One region of the Phyllobacterium sp. YR620 genome, then DNA from elsewhere that is predicted to be linked to it. Evidence: predicted binding sites of a transcription regulator. Region 1 holds the regulator's gene; each other region holds the start of a gene.

Region 1 (3,149 bases):
GATTTCCGGATTTCACATGGCGCTGGTGGCCGGCATCATCGTCGGCTCGCTTCGCGCCAGCATGGCCCTCTTTCCCGGCTTTGCAGCCCGCTATCCAATGAAAAAACTGGCGGCATTCGTCGCCCTTGCCGGTTCCGGCTTCTATCTCCTGCTCTCGGGCGCCGATGTAGCTGCGCAGCGCAGTTTCGTGATGCTGGCGGTGATGCTCATTGCCATGATGGCCGATCGCGCGGCAATCTCCATGCGCAATCTCGCCATCGGCGCTTTGATCACGATAGCGCTGCTTCCGCATGAAATTCTCGGACCGAGTTTCCAGATGTCATATTCGGCGACAGGCGCGCTCATTGCATATTACGGCTGGAGATCGCGCCGAAAGAACAGGTCAAACCGAACGAAAGGCGAGGGATTGCTTCTGCGTTTGCCGATGATGGCGGCAAGCCATGTCGGCGCTATCGCCATGACTTCGTTGGTTGCCGGGACGGCGAGCTCGATCTTCGCCGCCTACCATTTCAACAACACAGCGCCGCTTGGGCTTGTGGGCAACGCGCTGGCGCTGCCCGTTGTCTCGATCTTTGTGATGCCGTTTGCGGTGCTTGCTGTTCTTGCGATGCCATTTGATCTCGATTGGCTGCCGTTTGCTGTCATGGAACGCGGCATCGAATGGGTCATTGCGATCGCGAAGATGGTTGGCGCGCATTCGCCGAGCGGCAATTTCGGATCAATGCCGCAAACGAGCCTGCTTTTGATGACCGCGGGACTGGTCCTCCTCATGTTGCTGACAACGCGGCTGCGGCTCGTTGGATTTGCAGTAATGGCATTGGCCATAGTGCCGCTCCGCTCTGCACGTCCGCCGGATATAGTGATTGCCGAAGAGGGCAGGCTCGTCGCCTTGAGCGCCCCCGACGACGCGCTGACGGTGAACCGCGCAACGGCAAGCCGTTTCACCCTCGATAACTGGCAGCAGGGGTACGGCGCAATTCAAGTGCTCACGCCGGCAAAGAATGGCGCATCGCCGGCCGATGGACAATTTGAGTGCGCCGACGGCGTGTGCCTGGCGAGGGAAGCCGGCGGCCTGATCGTCGCCTACACGGACGATCCGACCAAAAAATCAACTGCTTGTGCCGAGGGCGATATCGTCGTCCTTGCCTTCACCGGTCCCACAGCAACCTGCGAGCCGGGGGACGTTCTTGTAATTACGGCGCAGGACCTGGCGCTACGCGGTTCCGCAGAAATCAGGTTCGGCGACAACAAGGTCGATCCACCGTCCGGGCTAGATGCGGCTGCATTTGCTGTAGAACAATTGCAGGCACGCCTCCAGTCTGCAAACATTACCTACGCCGTGGGCTCCCCTCAGCGCCCATGGAACGCCTATCGGGCTTTTTCCCGCACCGCCCGCAATCTTGCGGAGCAAAAACCGCAGCGGCGTGCCGCAAAGACCAAGCCACCGGCAGACGATCAGGAAAACCCGATCCGTCAGTAACGGCGGATCAAACCGACCAGCTTACCCTGCACGCGCACCCGATCCGGCCCGAATATGCGCGTCTCATAGGCCGGATTGGCGGCCTCGAGAGCAATCGATGCCCCTTTGCGCCGAAAGCGCTTCAAGGTTGCCTCTTCGTCATCGACAAGCGCGACCACAATTTCGCCGGGATTGGCCGTGTCGCCGCGCCGGATGACGACCGTGTCGCCGTCGAAGATGCCCGCCTCGATCATGGAATCGCCCTTGACCTCCAGCGCATAATGCTCCCCACTGCCGATCATGTCCGGCGGCAGGCCAATCATGTGCGTCTGATTCTGGATGGCGGAGATTGGTACACCGGCCGCGATCCGGCCCATGACGGGTATGTTGACGATCGTCGGCGCACCGTCGTCATCCGAAGCGCGTGGCTGCGGGCGGGGGGGGGCGACATTGCGGCCGAGGCTGCCCTCGATCACGCTTGGCGAAAATTTCTTTTGCGCATTGAGACCAGGCGCAATTGAATCCGGCAGGCGCAGGACTTCCAGCGCCCGCGCACGGTTAGCAAGCCGTCGAATGAAACCTCGTTCCTCGAGCGCTGTTATCAGCCGATGTATCCCCGATTTGGACGCTAGGTCCAATGCATCCTTCATCTCGTCGAAGGATGGAGGGATGCCGGTTTCCTTCAGGCGCTCATGGATAAAGAGCAGAAGTTCGTGTTGTTTACGCGTGAGCATCGGCGATCCTTCGAAACGGAATCGGAAAAACAAAACCAGAACAAACACTATCTGTTCCAGTTGTGTTCCACAAGTATTAATATGTCGTGTAGAAGGAGTGCGCCGATATCCAAATAGCGCATCTGGCCCGTTGCCGGCACCTGCGCGATGAACAACGCCCATGCGTCAGTACTTGCCGACGACGTTGAAGAACACACCGCGGTCGTTGAGCGTCAGGTCGCGCAGATCGTCGGAGAAATTGCCGAAATTATAGCCGACGCCGACCTTGAAGTTGTCGCCGACGTGGCGATAAACGGCGGTGAGCACGCCAAGATCTGTCGTATCCGCCTCGGCCATGTACATGACGCGCCCTTCCAGCAAGGCGTCCCATTTCTTGACGATGTGAAAATCGGTTCGAACAATGCCGAGATGCGCTGAGGAAGTCTGCCAATCGGAGAATGCGTCGAGATCGTCCTGAAGCCGCTCGCGCACTTGACCGTAGCGGAAGCCGTATTTCGCGCCGACGGACAGCCAGGGAACGAGATCGTAGGTGAAATCGGCGGAAAGAATGTTGCTGCGCTGTGCTGGCCCGTATTCGTCGCCGGTCACCGCGCTGACCTGATCCTCGCCCGGAAGATCGTAAAGCCAGGTATATTTGAGGAGAGCGTTCAGCCGGTCGTTCGTGATCGGACGGTAGGCATATCCGAGCGAGGCTTCGACATAGTCGCCATCCCTGAACGAACCATCACCGTTCGAGTCCGAGAGAACTGAATCGATATTGGCGAGCAGCCGCCAGCTATCGTTCGTCTTCCAGCTGAAGCCCGTTGCGAAGAGGTAGGTGTTGAGATCGCGGGTATCATCGTCGGAATCTTCAAAACGAGTCTCACCGCGAATGCGCGCGGCAATGCGATCCTCGTCCTTGTAGCCGACCGACAGGGAGATCGCCTTGCGGTCGAAATCGGAACGTTCGAGATTTG
Region 2 (3,149 bases), on a different contig from region 1:
CATGATTGACCCGGCGCAGATCGAGAACGCGCTGCTCAATCTCGCAATAAACGCGAGGGATGCCATGCCCGATGGTGGCAAGCTGACGATCGAGGTCGGCAATGCTTCGCTCGACGATGCCTATGTGCGGCGCAATCCGGAGGCGGAAGCCGGTCAATTCGTGATGCTGGCGGTCACGGATACGGGGACGGGCATGACGCCCGCCGTCCTCGCCCAGGCGTTCGAACCGTTCTTCTCGACGAAATCGGTCGGTCGCGGCACTGGGCTGGGCCTCTCCATGGTCTATGGTTTCGTCAGGCAGTCAGGCGGTCACGTCAAGATCTATTCGGAAGTTGGCCAGGGCACGACGGTAAAACTCTATCTGCCGCGCGCGCAGCAGAACGAAGACGAATTGATCGAGACCGATCTTGGCCCGACGATCGGCGGCACGGAGACGATCCTCGTCGCCGAGGACGACGAGGAGGTGAGGGCGACCGTCGTCGAAATGCTGGGCGACCTCGGTTATCGCGTGCTCAAGGCCAAGGATGCGGCGAGCGCGCTATCGATCATCGAGAGCGGCGTTCCGATCGACGTGCTCTTTACCGATGTCGTTATGCCTGGACCGCTGGGAAGCCCCGAGCTTGCGCGCCAGGCTCGCCAGCGCCTGCCGCAGATCGCCGTGCTCTTTACGTCGGGCTATACGGAAAATGCCATCGTTCATGGCGGGCGGCTCGACCCGGGCGTGGAACTTCTTTCCAAGCCCTATCAGCGTGAGGCACTCGCCCGCAAGATCCGGCATATTCTTGCGCTGCGCCGCGAGAGGGGATAGTCGAATTCGCCTTTCGTCAGCGCCCTTTCGGATTCTCCAGGCGCTTCGCAGTCGTGCTAAAGGCCGCAGGCGCCGCCGCTTTCACTTCCTGCGCCTTCGCCTGTTTGGGTTTTCGAACTTCCTTGTTGCTACGTTGTTGACCTTTGGCCATATCGCTCTCCTGCTCGTGATGGCGGGAGCATTGACGCTCGCAAGCGCTGGCATGCCGTCAGAAAGACCCAGCGCTGCACCCAGTTAGAGAACCATTGGCAGGCGGCGTCAAACGCTAAGTTTCAAGTGCAACATATTAATCGATAACTTCGAGCAAAGCGAGCCGGCGCTCCTCTGATCCACAAGGGCCGCCGGTGCGAGATTTAGGTGGGCTCAATAAACAAGGTCGGATCGGCCGGGAACCGCTTTCCTGCGTTCGATGAGGTGTAGGGTTGATGCTTCCGATTGGCGCGCTCCTTTTCTGATAAAGCTCAGTCTTGACCTGGTTGCCCCAAGAACATATCATGAACATATGAAGAAGAGCTTGAAACAGCGGTTGGCCATCTTGTCGGATGCTGCGAAGTACGACGCTTCCTGTGCCTCCAGCGGAACGGTGAAGCGTGACTCGTCCAGGTCGGGCGGATTGGGATCGACCGAGGGCGCAGGCATATGCCACGCTTATGCACCCGATGGCCGCTGTATATCGCTCCTCAAAATTCTTCTCACGAACTTCTGCATTTTCGACTGTGCGTACTGCATCAACCGATCTTCGAGCAATGTGGAACGGGCGCGCTTTACGGTAGAGGAAGTGGTCTGGCTCACGCTCGAATTCTACCGGCGCAATTATATCGAAGGCCTGTTCCTTTCATCGGGCATCATCCGCTCATCGGACAACACCATGGAACAAATGGTCCGCGTTGCCCGGGAATTGCGCACGACCCACGGCTTTCGCGGCTACATTCATTTGAAGACGATACCCGACGCTTCGCCGCATTTGATCGAGGAGGCCGGGCTTTATGCCGATCGCCTTTCCATCAACATCGAATTGCCCACGGATTCGGGTATTGCCCGTTTTGCACCGGACAAGCGACCGGGCGAAATACGAAAGTCGATGGCCGACCTGCGGCTGAAAATCGAGGCGGCAAACGAGCCGACCCTGCAGACAAAGCGGCGTAAGCGTTTTGTCCCGGCAGGCCAGAGCACGCAGATGATCGTCGGCGCAGATGGGGCCAGCGATGCGACGATCCTGCGCGCCAGCTCGCGCCTTTACGGTGGATACCAGCTGCGCCGGGTATATTATTCCGCGTTCAGTCCCATCCCGGACGCGTCCAAGAACCTGCCGCTGATCCGGCCGCCGCTCGAACGCGAGCACAGGCTTTATCAGGCGGATTGGCTCTATCGATTCTATGGTTTCGACATTGAGGAAATCACATCGGCGCGGCCGGACGGAATGCTGGATCTGGACATGGACCCAAAGCTCGCCTGGGCTCTGGCGCATCGTGAGCGATTTCCCGTGGATATCAACCGGTCGGCGCGCGAAATCCTGCTGCGCATTCCCGGGCTTGGAACGAAGACGGTCAAGGCGATCCTTTCGGGGCGGCGGCATCGGCGCTTACGGCTCGAAGATTTGCAGCGGCTTGGCGTGTCGTTGAAAAAGGTCAAGGCGTTCATTGTCGCTGACGGCTGGTCGCCGCACCGGCTGATAGACAGTGCCGACCTCAACCACATGTTTCAAAGAAAACCCGAACAACTCGCATTGCTCTGATGCGAAGCGTCATTCTGGAGGGCAGGGGAGATTTCATCGAATGGCGCGATGCCGCGCGGCGCCTGCTGTCGCACGGCATTGAACCCAACGACGTCATGTGGAGCGATGCCGCAGGGGCATCAGACATGCTCGGCCTTTCGATCCCCGACGCTGGCGAAGCGGCGAACGGGTCCCATGCCGTCACTGCAACTGAAAGATTCATCGACCTCGCCGAAACAGTTATCTGCCACAGCAGCCCCGCACGGTTTGGCCTGTTGTACCGGATCCTGTCGCGGATGCAGAGTGACAAGAGCCTGTTGAACATGGCTTCCGACGAGGACGTGGCGGCAGCGCTGAAACTGGAAAAATCGGTACGGCGCGACAGGCACAAGATGAAGGCATTTGTTCGCTTCAAGGAGGTCGTCCACCAGGAGGCCCGCGCACGAAGACAGTTCGTGGCGTGGTTCGAACCCGACCACTTTATCGTGGAGCGTGTGGCGCCGTTTTTCCAGCGGCGTTTCACGGATATGGATTGGATCATCGCCACACCCCGGGGGTCGATGATGTGGGACGGCCAAAATCTTGTCACGTCACGCGAGCCTGCGGAAAAGTCGACTGCCTCCGATG
Region 3 (3,149 bases), 240 kb from region 1:
GCGCTCGAAGACGGTCGACGAGGAAATATCGAGCCACGTCATCGATTTCCTTGATCGCAACGATCCGAAGAAAACCAACAAGCCGTTCTTCGTCTGGTACAACCCCGCGAGAATGCACATAACCACCGTGCTTTCCGACAAGTATCTCGGGATGGTCGGCGAACCCGGCGGCAAGGACTGGGGTGTAAACGAGGCAGGCATGAAGCAGATGGACGACAACATCGGCTACGTGCTCAAGAAGCTCGAGGAAATGGGACAACTCGATAATACGATTGTTGCATTCACCACCGACAATGGTGCCGAAACGATCACCTATCCTGACGGCGGTACTACACCCTTCAAGGGTGGCAAGCTGTCGACCTGGGAAGGCGGGATGCGGGCGCCGCTCGTTGTGCGCTGGCCCGGCCACATCAAGCCCGGCACGGTGAAAAACGACATGTTCGCTTCCCTCGACTGGTTGCCAACCCTCGTTGACATTGCTGGCGGTCCTAAAGGCAATGAATTGAAGAGCGAAATCGAGAAGGGAACATATCCCGGGATTACCAAGACCACACTCGATGGCGTTAATCAGCGCGACTATCTTGAAGGAACGTCGGACAAGTCGGCCCGCGATACATTCTTCTACTATTCCGGCAAAGACCCGTCAGCCGTCCGCTACAAGAACTGGAAGATGTACTTCGCGATGGTATCCGATGCTCCGCAGGGATTCCTGACCGGTGTCATTCCGTATAGCTGGACACAGGTCGTCAATATCAAGCGCGACCCGTTCGAAACCTCTGTCGGCGATCAGATAAAGACGCTTTTCGGTATGGGCGGGGCAATCTCGGCTCCGGCGACTGCCTACGTCTACGACTGGAACATGCTCCCGATCGGCCAGGCATTGTGGCTCAAGGAACTCCAGAGCTATATCGACTTCCCGCCAATGCAGGACCCGGCGAGCTATAACCTCCAACAGGTGATCCAACAGGTTCAGGCGATGAAGCAAGCGCATCATCCAAGTGAATGACACGAATAATGCGGACGTCCCCTAGGGGCCGTCCGCATTCGGCGATTAGCCACTTCGGCTCAATTCACCTTTTGCCGTCGATATTCTCGCGACTACACGCCAAACGCGAAAGTTCTTCATTTGTTCGCAGGCCAAGCTGGAGTAGTCTTGCGCAACGACTCACCGCTGCCGCTACGCAGCCGACCGACTTGCCGCAATGAGGGACTATGGGCGCTGCCTATCTGGAGAAACTTAACCCCGAACAGCGGCTTGCCGTCGAATATGGAACACACTTGCTTCCATCGACCATTGGCGGGCCGTTGCTTGTCATTGCCGGCGCCGGATCCGGTAAAACCAACACGCTTGCCCACCGCGTGGCGCATCTCATCGTCAAAGGTACCGATCCACGGCGCATTCTTCTGATGACCTTCTCACGCCGGGCTGCCTCGGAAATGGCGCGACGGGTAGAGCGTATCTGTACGCAGGTGCTGGGCGCAAATGCCGGAGTCTTGACCGACGCGCTGGCCTGGGCGGGCACGTTTCATGGCATTGGCGCGCGCCTGCTACGCGATTATGCCGAACAGATCGGCCTCAATCCCGATTTCACGATCCACGACCGTGAAGACAGCGCCGATCTCATGAACCTTGTTCGCCACGAACTCGGTTTCTCTAAGACGGAAAGCCGTTTTCCGACCAAGGGAACATGCCTTGCCATCTATTCGCGCGTCGTCAACTCGGAGGTACCGCTCGCTGAGGTGCTGCAGGCATTCTTTCCCTGGGTGGCCGGGTGGGAGAAACAGCTGCGCGAGCTCTTTGCCGCCTATGTCGAAGCCAAGCAGCTGCAGAACGTCCTCGATTATGACGACCTGCTGCTCTACTGGGCGCAAACCGTCGGCGATCCGATGCTCGCGGAAGATATGGGCTGCCGTTGGGATCACGTTCTCGTCGATGAATACCAGGACACCAACCGGCTGCAGGCCTCGATTCTTTTGGCTTTGCGGCCGGCGGGCGTCGGTTTGACCGTCGTTGGCGATGACGCGCAATCGATCTATTCATTTCGCGCAGCGACCGTACGCAACATCCTGGATTTCCCTGCCACCTTCACCCCGCAGGCGAGTATCGTCACCCTTGACCGTAACTATCGCTCGACCCAGCCGATCCTTGCCGCAGCCAACGGCGTGATCGATCTGGCGCGAGAACGCTTTACCAAGAACCTCTGGAGCGAGCGCGAGTCGGCGGAGCGGCCGCGCATGGTGACCGTCAAGGACGAGGCGGACCAGGCCCGCTACATCGTCGAACAGGTACTCGAAAATCGCGAAACGGGAACCTTGCTGAAACAGCAGGCCGTGCTTTTCAGGACGTCGCACCACAGCGGCCCATTGGAAGTCGAACTGACGCGCCGCAACATTCCTTTCGTCAAGTTCGGCGGCCTCAAGTTCCTCGACAGCGCCCATGTGAAGGATATGCTTGCCTTGCTGCGTTTTGCGCAAAACCCACGCGACCGCGTTGCGGGCTTCCGGCTTATGCAGATCATCCCAGGCGTCGGCCCGACCTCGGCGCGCCGCGTTCTCGATGAAATGGCCGAGCAGCCCGATCCGCTCGGCGCGCTCGCGCAGATCGCCCCTCCTCCCCGTGCGGGCAATGACTGGTCAGCTTTCGTCAATGCGCTGAACGACTTGAAGCGCGGAACGACCTGCTGGCCTGCCGAACTCGAGCGTGCGCGCGCCTGGTACGAACCGCACCTCGACCGCATTCACGAGGATGCCGAAATACGCAAGACGGATTTGCTGCAACTCGAACAGATCGCCGCAGGATATGCGTCTCGCGAGCGTTTCCTCACGGAACTCACCCTCGATCCACCGGATGCGACGAGCGACCAATCGGGCGTTCCGCTGCTTGACGAGGACTACCTTATCCTGTCGACGGTCCACTCCGCCAAGGGACAGGAATGGAAATCCGTCTTTATCCTCAACGCCGTCGATGGCTGCATTCCGTCCGACCTCGGCGCCGGAACGACGGCCGAACTCGAGGAAGAGCGCCGCCTGCTTTATGTGGCGATGACGCGTGCCAAGGATAGCCTCCACCTCATCCTGCCGCAGCGTTTCTTCACACACGGCCAGAATTCACTCGGCGATCGCCACGTCTACGCGTCGCGCACGCGCTT
Region 4 (3,149 bases), on a different contig from region 1:
CGCGACATGTTCTAGGAACGAGCGCAGCGACTCGTATTCCTCCATCGAGCGAATCAATTCCTTGAGGTTTTCTAGACGGCCCGGCGCTTCGGCCGACCGATCCGCCTGCCACATCGCGGTATAACCGGATTCGTCGAGGATCCGCTCGGCGAGTTCCGTATGCGGGGTATTGTCGATGAGCGCCTGCCAGCGCTTGAAGTTCTCGATGACTTCACGCAACGCTGAACGCGGCTTCGGCTTCAGCTCTTCGGTTTCGACAAGGTCGACGGCGGCATCGAACATGCTGATGTCGCGGGCGCGGGCATAATCATGCAATTGGCGGATCGCTGCCTCGCCAAGCCCGCGCTTCGGCGTGTTGACGATGCGCTCCAGGGCAAGATCGTCGGAAGTCTGCGCCACGACACGCAGATAGGCGAGGGCATCGCGTATCTCGAGGCGTTCGTAAAAACGCGGTCCGCCTACAACCCGGTAGTTCAGTCCGAGCGTGACGAAGCGGTCTTCGAATTCGCGCATCTGGTGGGAGGCGCGCACGAGGATCGCCATGTCGTTGAGATTGTGGCCGCGACGCTGCGCCTGCTCGATTTCTTCGCCGACAGCGCGGGCTTCCTCTTCGGAATCCCAGGCGGCGTGGACATTGACCTTGGCATCGTCTGGATTTGCCGCATCGGTGAAGAGCGTTTTGCCGAGCCGGCCTTCATTGTGCGAGATGAGGTAGGAGGCAGCACCGAGAATATGGGCGGTCGAGCGATAGTTGCGCTCGAGGCGGATGACCTTGGCGCCGGGGAAATCCTTCTCGAAGCGCAGGATATTGTCCACCTCCGCGCCGCGCCAGCCATAGATGGACTGGTCGTCGTCGCCGACGCAGCAGACATTCTTCGACCCCTGCGAAATCAGGCGCAGCCACATATATTGGGCGGTGTTGGTGTCCTGATACTCGTCGACCAGAATGTATCGGAACTTTGCGTGATATTCCTTCAGGACATCCGGATTGGCGCGGAACATGCGGATCGGATGACATAAAAGATCGCCGAAATCGCAGGCATTGAGCGTCTTCAAGCGGTTTTGATAGGCCGTATAGAGTTCGCGCCCCTTGCCGTTGGCAAATGACCGCGCATCGCCCTCCGGTATCTCAGCCGGACCGAGGCCCTTGTTTTTCCAGCTGTCGATCATCAGCGCGAATTGCTTGGCCGGCCAGCGCTTGTCGTCAATTCCCTCGGCCTGGATGATCTGCTTGATGAGGCGGATCACATCGTCCGTATCGAGAATGGTGAAATCGGATTTGAGCCCGACAAGTTCGGCGTGCCGGCGCAGGAGCTTGACACCGATCGAGTGAAACGTGCCAAGCCAGGGCATGCCTTCGACGGCGCCGCCGACAAGGACCCCGATGCGCTCTTTCATCTCGCGCGCTGCCTTGTTTGTGAAGGTCACGGCGAGTATCTGGCTCGGATAGGCTTTACCAAGTGAGAGGATATGCGCAATGCGGGAGGTCAGAACGCGGGTCTTGCCCGTGCCGGCACCGGCGAGGACGAGGACCGGTCCCTCCGTCGTCTCCACGGCAAGGCGTTGCTCGGGATTGAGGCCATTGAGGTAAGGCGGTGCGCCGCGCGCCTGCATGGCGCGCGCAGCTATGCCCGATGGACGCCGCGGCGCCTCAGGTTCATCGAAGAATGGAATATCGTCAGGCAATCCGGCCATTTGAACCCAATGTAATGATTCGGGATCGAAAAACCAGATAAAAGCGATACAAAAAGAGAACGGGCGCGCGCTGAGACGGCCCCGGGCGGTGTATATCTCCAGTTGAATTGTTCCTTAGTCGATATTGCTTCAAGCAATTTAAAGGCTTACCCATTTTGACCAGAGCCGACTCTGGCAGTCGCCGGCGCATTCGCAGCCGCATGCCAAGGCCACCGAACCGAACCTGATTGAGCCTGGAAAGGACCCCCACCATGGCAATCACTCTGACGGCGCTCATCTTCTTCATATTTGCAGCGGTGCTTGGCGTCGGCGGGATCTGGCTCATTATTCTCGGCGGCAGCTGGTACTATCTTATCGCTGGCATCCTCTTCCTTGCCACGTCGATCCAGCTTTTTCGCAAGCGCAGTTCCGCCCTCATCATCTACGCCGTCCTGGTCATAGGCACGCTGGCCTGGGCAATCTGGGAGATCGGGTTCGACTGGTGGCAGCTTGCGCCGCGCGGCGGCGTGATCATGCTTTTCGCGCTCTGGTTGCTGACCCCATGGATCCGGCGTGAGCTCAACGAGGAAGAGGGAAGGTCGCCCTCTGATTTTCTGCCGGCACTGCCATTGGCCATCGCGGCAATCGTCGGGCTCGGCGTTGCCGGCTACGCGATGACAGGCGATCCGCTTGAGATCGTGGGCGAACTCAGCAAGGAAGTCATCGTTGCCACGCCTGACCTTGGCGGCAATGTGCCGGACAATGAATGGCACCAATATGGCCGCACGCCCTATGGCCAGCGCTATTCGCCGCTGAAGCAAATCACGACCGAGAATGTCGGCAACCTGCAGCTCGCCTGGCAATATCAGACCGGCGATGTGAAGCTGCCGCAGGACGTTGGGGAAACCACCTATCAGGTCACGCCGCTCAAGGTCCACGATACGCTCTACCTGTGCACGCCGCACAATTGGGCGATCGCTATCGATGCGGCGACGGGCAAGGAGAAATGGAAGTTCGATCCGAATGTCGGTCTCAACCCGGATCGCCAGCATCAGACGTGTCGCGGCGTCTCCTATTATGCCGATCCGAATGTGACGGCGGGGCAACCCTGCGCCGAGCGCGTGTATCTGCCGACGTCTGACGCCCGTCTGATTGCCCTCGATGCGGCCAATGGCCAAATCTGCCCATCCTTCGGCGACAAAGGCACAGTCCATCTTGAAAAGGGCATGCCTTACAATCCCGCCGGCTATTACTATTCGACATCGCCGCCGGTCATAGCGGCTGGCAAGATCATTGTCGGGGGCGCCGTCAATGACAATTACTCGGTCCACGAACAATCCGGGGTCATCCGCGCCTTCGACATCAATAACGGCGCCCTGATCTGGATCTGGGATTCCGGCAATCCGGACGTAACGACGCCGTTGCCCGAAGGACAGACCTATACGCATAACTCACCGAACAGCTGGTCGGTATCC

Evidence for each region. The regulator LexA, encoded in region 1, represses DNA repair genes until DNA is damaged. The targets are predictions, from matches to a motif close to TGTTCNNNNTGTGTTCNG.
Region 2: BLR72_RS19885 (putative DNA modification/repair radical SAM protein) is a predicted target of LexA. The motif match lies at 1,292-1,309, and genes of this name have one in related genera.
Region 3: BLR72_RS12955 (ATP-dependent helicase) is a predicted target of LexA. The motif match lies at 1,117-1,134, and genes of this name have one in related genera.
Region 4: BLR72_RS03360 (ATP-dependent helicase) is a predicted target of LexA. The motif match lies at 1,740-1,757, and genes of this name have one in related genera.

The regions. Positions count from the first base shown of each region.
Region 1 covers NZ_FNJP01000003.1:480,771-483,919, forward strand. Annotated here, with positions in the region: gene BLR72_RS14120 (ComEC/Rec2 family competence protein) at 1-1,480, shown strand, start outside; gene lexA (transcriptional repressor LexA) at 1,474-2,193, opposite strand; gene BLR72_RS14130 (RHS repeat domain-containing protein) at 2,359-3,149, opposite strand, start outside.
Region 2 covers NZ_FNJP01000007.1:18,127-21,275, reverse strand. Annotated here, with positions in the region: partial or broken gene BLR72_RS19890 (ATP-binding protein) at 1-802, shown strand, start outside; gene BLR72_RS22835 (hypothetical protein) at 825-959, opposite strand; gene BLR72_RS19885 (putative DNA modification/repair radical SAM protein) at 1,311-2,543, shown strand; gene BLR72_RS19880 (UdgX family uracil-DNA binding protein) at 2,543-3,149, shown strand, end outside.
Region 3 covers NZ_FNJP01000003.1:238,856-242,004, reverse strand. Annotated here, with positions in the region: gene BLR72_RS12960 (arylsulfatase) at 1-1,006, shown strand, start outside; gene BLR72_RS12955 (ATP-dependent helicase) at 1,213-3,149, shown strand, end outside.
Region 4 covers NZ_FNJP01000001.1:725,696-728,844, forward strand. Annotated here, with positions in the region: gene BLR72_RS03360 (ATP-dependent helicase) at 1-1,695, opposite strand, end outside; gene BLR72_RS03365 (glucose/quinate/shikimate family membrane-bound PQQ-dependent dehydrogenase) at 1,947-3,149, shown strand, end outside.